Regions from separate parts of the Caballeronia eucalypticola genome, predicted to be linked through region 1. Evidence: predicted binding sites of a transcription regulator. Region 1 holds the regulator's gene; the other holds the start of a gene.

The links. The regulator FNR, encoded in region 1, switches genes on or off when oxygen is low (the NO sensors DNR and NnrR bind a similar motif). The targets are predictions, from matches to a motif close to TTGATNNNNATCAA.
Region 2: ACMX25_RS30250 (fatty acid desaturase) is a predicted target of FNR. The motif match lies at 1,332-1,345, and genes of this name have one in related genera.

Annotation. Positions count from the first base shown of each region.
Region 1 covers NZ_JBLKRU010000009.1:97,617-101,030, forward strand. The annotation lists gene ACMX25_RS13140 (response regulator) at 1-539, shown strand, start outside; gene ACMX25_RS13145 (response regulator) at 698-1,096, shown strand; gene fnr (fumarate/nitrate reduction transcriptional regulator Fnr) at 1,181-1,981, shown strand; gene ACMX25_RS13155 (YoaK family protein) at 2,008-2,757, shown strand.
Region 2 covers NZ_JBLKRU010000036.1:40,683-44,096, forward strand. The annotation lists gene ACMX25_RS30240 (response regulator) at 1-319, shown strand, start outside; gene ACMX25_RS30245 (phytanoyl-CoA dioxygenase family protein) at 321-1,166, opposite strand; gene ACMX25_RS30250 (fatty acid desaturase) at 1,486-2,559, shown strand; gene ACMX25_RS30255 (non-heme iron oxygenase ferredoxin subunit) at 2,592-2,942, shown strand; gene ACMX25_RS30260 (NAD(P)/FAD-dependent oxidoreductase) at 2,939-3,414, shown strand, end outside.

The DNA.
Region 1 (3,414 bases):
CCACCACCATGGCAATGATCCGCGCCACGCCCGCGGACGTGCTGGTCCTCGACTTGTCGATGCCCGGCAGGAACGGCGTCGAATTGCTCAAGCAGATCAAGGACGAGAAACCGGCGCTGCGTATTTTGGTCCTGACCATGCACGCCGAACAGCAGTACGCGGTGCGCGCGTTCAAGGCGGGGGCGTCGGGTTATTTGACCAAGGAAAGCGCGAGCGCCGAGCTGGTCACGGCCGTGAGCAAGGTCGCGGCGGGCGGTGTGTACGTCAGCCTCGCGATGGCCGAGCGGCTCGCGCAAAGCCTGAATGAACCCGCAGACGACTTGCCGCACCGGCGGCTTTCCGACCGCGAATTCGAGGTGTTCCGGCGCATCGCAGCCGGTGAAACGATCACGCAGATCGCTCAGGCGCTGTCGGTGAGCGCCAAGACGGTCAGCACGTACAAGACCCGCATCCTCGAAAAAATGCAGATGCCGCACGACACCGCGCTGGTCCGCTACGCCATGCGCCACAAGCTGTTCGACGACGACTGCGACGACTGATACGCCGAATACCTCTGGGTCTTCACGCTCGCAAAAGGCGTGTAGTCCAATCCCTACAGCCCTTCCCAAACCCCTACGTCATGTCTGGCCGCTTGCCGATTTTATTTTGAGATAGCCCCGACCATACTTCGAGGCATGAACTCAAACGGTTGCGCGCCATGCTGAAGATCTTCCTTATCGATGACTCCGGCCTTGTGCGCCGCCGCCTCTCTGCGCTGATCGACGCGCTGGCTGGCGTGGTGGTCGTGGGCGAGTCCGAAGAAGCGGATACAGCGCTCGGGTGTATCCGCATGACGCGCGCGGATCTGGTGATCGTCGACCCGCATCTGGCCGCGGGCAACGGCATGGCGATCGTTGCGGCGCTGGGGCGTGCCGAGCCGCCTGTTGTGACCATTGTGTTGACCAATCATTCGGGGCCGGCGTTTCGTGCTGCATGCCAGCGCGCCGGCGCGAGCTATTTCTTCGACAAGACCAGCGAGTACGAACTCGCCCGCGACACCATCGTGCGACTGGCCAACGAGCACCGTCCCGAGCCGACGCCCTGCGAGCCGGCATGACTGTCTTCTACTCGCCTCGACTGCAATCCTCGCATCTTGTCCGTTCATCTATTCAGTGATCGTCCGACTCTTCTGGAGACAGGCATGACCTCAGCTACCGCTTATGCGTCCACTTACGCGCCCGCTGCTTCAACGGCTGCGATTCCCCTTGCTTATCTGGCGCGCTCCGCCATCACGAGCCCGCCACCACCGGCCACGCGTGCGGACACGAACTGCTCCGCGTGTTCGTTGCATTCCATCTGCATGCCGGCTCACCTGAGCGCGACGGAGCTGGCGCGGCTCGATGCCATTGTGTGCTCCACGCGGGTCGTACGGCGTGGCGAGACGCTCTACCGTGCCGGCGATAAATTCAAAAGCATCTACGCCGTGCGTGTCGGATGTTTCAAGACGGTCATTACGCATCGCGATGGCCACGAGCAAGTCACGGGCTTTCATATCGCAGGCGAGCCGCTTGGACTTGATGGCGTTTGCTCCGATGAACAGAATTGTGATGCGATCGCGCTCGAAGACAGCAAGGTGTGTGTGATTCCGTTCGACTTGCTCGAGGATCTTTGCCACGACGTGAAGGCCATGCAGCAGCATGTGCATCGGATGATGAGCGGCGAGATCGTGCGTGAATCCGGTCTCATGATGATGCTTGGCACCATGACTGCGCAGCAGCGTGTGGCTGCGTTCCTGCTCAATCTGTCGTCGAGGATGAAGACGCGGGGTTACTCTTCCGCCGAATTCAATTTGCGGATGACGCGTGAAGAGATTGGCAGCTATCTCGGGTTGAAACTTGAGACCGTCAGCCGGATGTTTTCGAAGCTGCAGCATGCCGGGGTTATCGATACGAACGGCAAGCAGGTGCACATTCTCGACAGCGAGAAGCTTGCGGGTGTTTGACTGAGGCCCAAGCGAAGCGAACGGACATGCCTATTGAGTATCTGCGAGGTTTCACGCGGCCGCAGCGCACCGATCAAAATAACCGGCGCCTTGGGCGCTGGCTGGCGTTTATTGCGGGCGCGGCCAATGCGGGCGGTTTCCTTGCTGTTGGTCAGTACACCTCGCATATGTCGGGGATCGTATCGGCACTCGCCGATAACCTCGCGGCAAGCGACTTCGGCCTGATTGTTGCGGGATTGAGTTCACTCGCGGCGTTCATGACGGGCGCGGCGACCTCCGCGATCATGATCAATTGGGGCCGGCGCCGGCGGGCGCAAAGCGAATACGCATTGCCGTTGATGCTGGAAGCCGTGCTGCTGCTTGTGTTTGGGCTGCTTGGCTCGAACCTGGAAAACAACCGGTTTCTGTTCGTGCCCGCCACTGTAGGGTTGTTGTGCTACGTGATGGGGTTGCAGAATGCAATCATTACGAAGATATCCAAAGCCGAGATCCGCACTACGCATATGACCGGCATTGTCACGGATATTGGCATTGAGATTGGCAAGCTTTTTTACTGGAATGTGTCGGAGGCCGGGCCTGGTGTTAATGCAGTCAGGGCGGATCGGTCCAGGCTGCGGTTGCTGGCTTCGCTGCTTGGCATGTTCTTTATTGGCGGTCTTGCTGGCGCGTTGGGTTTCAAGTATGTGGGGTTTATATCGACGCTGCCGTTGTCGGCGATGCTGGTTGTGTTGGCTGTCGTGCCGTTGGTGGATGATTTAGTCGGGCAGAGGAGGTGAAATCGTGGCGCGGATTTGATCGCTTGAATGGGTATAGGGAGTTGGTGGGTGGGGTAGGTTCTGGCGTTAGCGGTCTGAGTCATTGCCGGGTTGCTGCTTTCCAGGTCTTCGCGGGTTATACGTTAGCTGATTTCTTTATCACTATTAGCCACTGCGCGTGGCGGCGCGTCATTTCTTTGTCCAAAGCGACAAAGAAACGAAGCAAAGAAAACGCTTTCACCGCTCTACCCTAAGTGTCCACAGCGTGCAGTCCCATTCATGGGTGCCCCAAAAGCACGGTGCTCGCCAGAGCTTAGGATGTTTGAAACCCTCCTTCTCGCGAATCCTGACAGTAAAACGCTTCGCCCCGTACGCTCTCGGGCAAGCACTAACGACTGAACCCGCCCAAGGAGCGCCCCGCGCTATCCGCGGAAAACCAACCTCCAAACTTATATGCATGCCGAACCATCTTTTAAACCACCAAGAAATGGATCTGCAGAATGCATAAAGCATAACCCGGCAAATAACATTGCAAACTGATAGATAACCCGCGAAGCACCACAGCGGCAAATAAGGGTGGGGCGGTGCGGGTTTCTATGGCGAGGGGGCTTGCCCGAGAGCGTACGGGGCGAAGCGTTTTACTGTCAGGATTCGCGAGAAGGAGGGTTTCACACATCC
Region 2 (3,414 bases), on a different contig from region 1:
TTCAGCCGACGCGTTTGGCGAGATAGCGTCCGGCCTGGGGCACAAGGTTCAAGTCGCGTACGACGGGCGCTCTGCGATGGTGTTGACGCAAGCGCAGAGCTTCGACGTCGTGTTCTTCGACATCGAATTACCCGACGCCGATGGCCGGGAGCTATGCCGTCAGGTGCGCAACGAAGGGGCATCCCGCGATGCGTGCGTGATCGCGGTGACCGGCAGGACCGATCTCAAGGACAAGGACCTGGAACCGTTCGACGGTTTTCTCCACAAGCCGATCAGTCCGGCGGCTTTGGAACACGCGCTGAAATTCTCGGAAGGCTGAACTACCGCATGGCGTTTTTGCGACCCTCGGCGTTCGTCGCAACGGCGATCGCATCGAGGTTCTGCGGATACGGGAAGTTCAAGCCAAGCAATTGCCGCATGGTCGGGCTGGCGTTCTTGACGAACGTTTCGCCGACCATCGCGCGCAGGTCTTCCATCGGCTTGACGAATTTCGGCAGGTATTGAAGCAGCACCGCGCTGCGATCCTGCGTGCTGTGATTCGGCATGGCACAGTGCCACGTCGCGCCGAAGAAAACGATCGCGTCTCCGGGCTCCGCTTCCATGCGCTCGCATCGTTCAAAGAAGGCGTCGCCCTCGCCGGGATACCGCAACTCATGCTGCGTGTGCGGCACGAAAGCCGTCGCTCCGGTTTGCGCCGTGAACGGATCGAGAGGAATGGTGACCTGCGCGTTGAGCGGAAAGCTCGTGTTGATGCCGAGCGGGAAAGTTGTCGGAGAATGAAAATCCCAGTACGGGTAATCGATATGCGGTTCCTGTCCGGGACCGTCCGGCAAAATCCGGTTCGCCGCGATTGACCCCATGATGAAGTCATCGCCGAGGAAAAGACGCATGGCTGCGACAATGTCGGGCTGCTCGGCCATCTCCGAAAACACATCGCCTTTCGCCAGCAGATTCCACACGCGCCGCTGCAAATGCAGCCGCTGATCTTCAGCCGCTTGTCCCTGGAAATGCGTGACCGTCTGCGCACGGTCCTGCGAATGATCCATCACGACACGCCGCGCTTCAGCCACTTGCGCCGCGCTGAACACGCCGCGAATGCGCACTGCGCCCGGACCGCGCAACAGCGCCTCGACTACACCTTCAGGCGTCACCGCGCCCAGTTCCATGCTGTTCACACCTGTCTCCTTGACGATCGATGCAGCACTCCGGCCGCTAGTGCAGACAAGCATAGAAGACCGGTCGCCCCAATGCAAAGAAAATTTCACTCGACGGTTTGGTGGAATTTAATTTCTATTTTGGAAAGCCATAGCCAATGTGGCCCGCAGCCGCGCTTGATGGAAATCCATCATTTTTTTGAGTGAGTGGCAAGCTGCGCTCATCTATCGTTCAGTCAACAAGAAGGCCACCCGGCGGTAATAACTGACGGGAAGCGCTCAAAACATCGCTTAAACGTTGTTTGAACATAATTAAGCAGGAGACAACCCCATGTCCTCGACTCCCGATATCAGCGGCGGCGATGCGTCCAAACCCGCCCTCACCGATCCGTCTATCGACAAGCGTATTCACGAGCAGTGGTATCAGCCGCGCATTCCGCGCGCTGTGCTGAAAGAGCTGATGAAACGCAGTGATGCCGAAGGCCTGCGCAACTTCGTGCCTTGGTTGTTGCTGCTCGCCGCATCGGGTTGGGTGGCCGCGCTCTGCTGGGGGACCTGGTGGGCCGTGCCCGCATTCCTGGTCTACGGCACGATCTATTCGTCCAGCGACGCCCGCTGGCACGAACTCGCCCATGGCACACCGTTCAAGACCCGCTGGCTCAACGACGCCTTCTATCACCTGTCATCGTTCATGACGATCCGCGAAGGTTACTGGTGGCGCTGGAGTCACGCGCGGCATCACACCCACACGTACTTTCAAGCGCGTGATCCGGAAATTCAGGTTGCACGGCCGACGCAGGTCTGGCCGATCATCATCGATTTCTTCGGACTGCTGGGTACTTCGTTGGAGATCCGCAAGGTCGTCCGGCATGCGTTCGGCCGCGTCGATGCCGCCACCGATGTGTTCCTCCCCGCTACCGAAAAGCCGAAGATGATCTGGTCTTGCCGAATCTATCTGCTGGTGGTCATCGGCACGATAGGGCTTGCTATCGCACTCCGCAGTTTCCTGCCGCTGATGTTCGTGTGGACGCCCCGCTATTACGGCGGCTGGCTGCATCAGTTGCTCGGCCTCACGCAGCATGCGGGCCTCGCGGTCAACGTGAAGGATCATCGGCTCAACACACGCACGGTGTACATCAATCCGGTCTATCGCTTCCTGTACCTGAACATGAACTACCACCTTGAACATCATCTCCTGCCAATGGTGCCGTTTCATGCGTTGCCGCGTTTGCATGAAGTCATCAAGGATCAGTTGCCACCCGCTTATCCGAGCCTCTATGCGGTGTATCGCGAGATGGTGCCTGCGTTATGGAAACAGCGCGTCGAACCGGATCATGTGATCGAACGCAAGGTGCCGGGTGAAACCGCCCCGCAAGGAACATTTGCGACCCAGTCGGGCATCTGAAGCTAAACAACTCCAACAATCCGGAGGCTCTTGTGGCCGTTGAAACGAATGACATCGAATGGGTCGTGGCCTGCGCTGCCAGTGAGATTGCCGAAGAAGACGTGATCCGCTTCGATCACGCCGGCGCGAGTTACGCGGTGTATCGGATAGCCGAGGGTTTCTTTGCATCGGATGGGTGGTGCACGCACGAACGCGCGCATCTTGCGGATGGCTTCGTGCTCAATCGCGAGATTGAATGCCCGCTGCATCAGGGACGTTTCGATATCCCCACCGGCAAGCCAAAAAGCCCGCCCGTCTGCGTGCATTTGAAGACATACCCGGTGCGTATTGAAGGTGGTGAAGTGCTGCTCGGTGTTCCGCCGCAAATGAAGGCGGCGTCATGAAAAGCCGACCCGCGATGGTGATCATCGGTGCCGGGCAAAGCGGCGCACGCACAGCCCATGCGCTGCGTGACAACGGCTGGGACGGCGACATCACGCTGCTCGGCAATGAAGGCGTTGCGCCTTACGACAGGCCGCCGCTTTCAAAGGCCGTGCTGCTCGGTCAGAAAACCACCGCGCAATGCGCGCTGTATGACGAGGCGTTTTACGCCGAGCAGCGCATCGACCTGCGCGTTGATTCGGGTGTTAAACAGATCGATCGCGCCGCGCGCAAAGTGGTTTTAAACGATGGCCATACCGTGGCGTATCAGCGTCTGCTGATCGCGACCGGCGCGGCGCCTCGCCGCTTGAGCGTGCCAGGCGCAACGCTTGAAGGCGTGCATGTCTTGCGCACGGCTGCGGACGCATCCGGCGTGCTCAACGAATTACTGCCAGGGCGGAAGATCGCGATCGTGGGGGCGGGTTTTATCGGGCT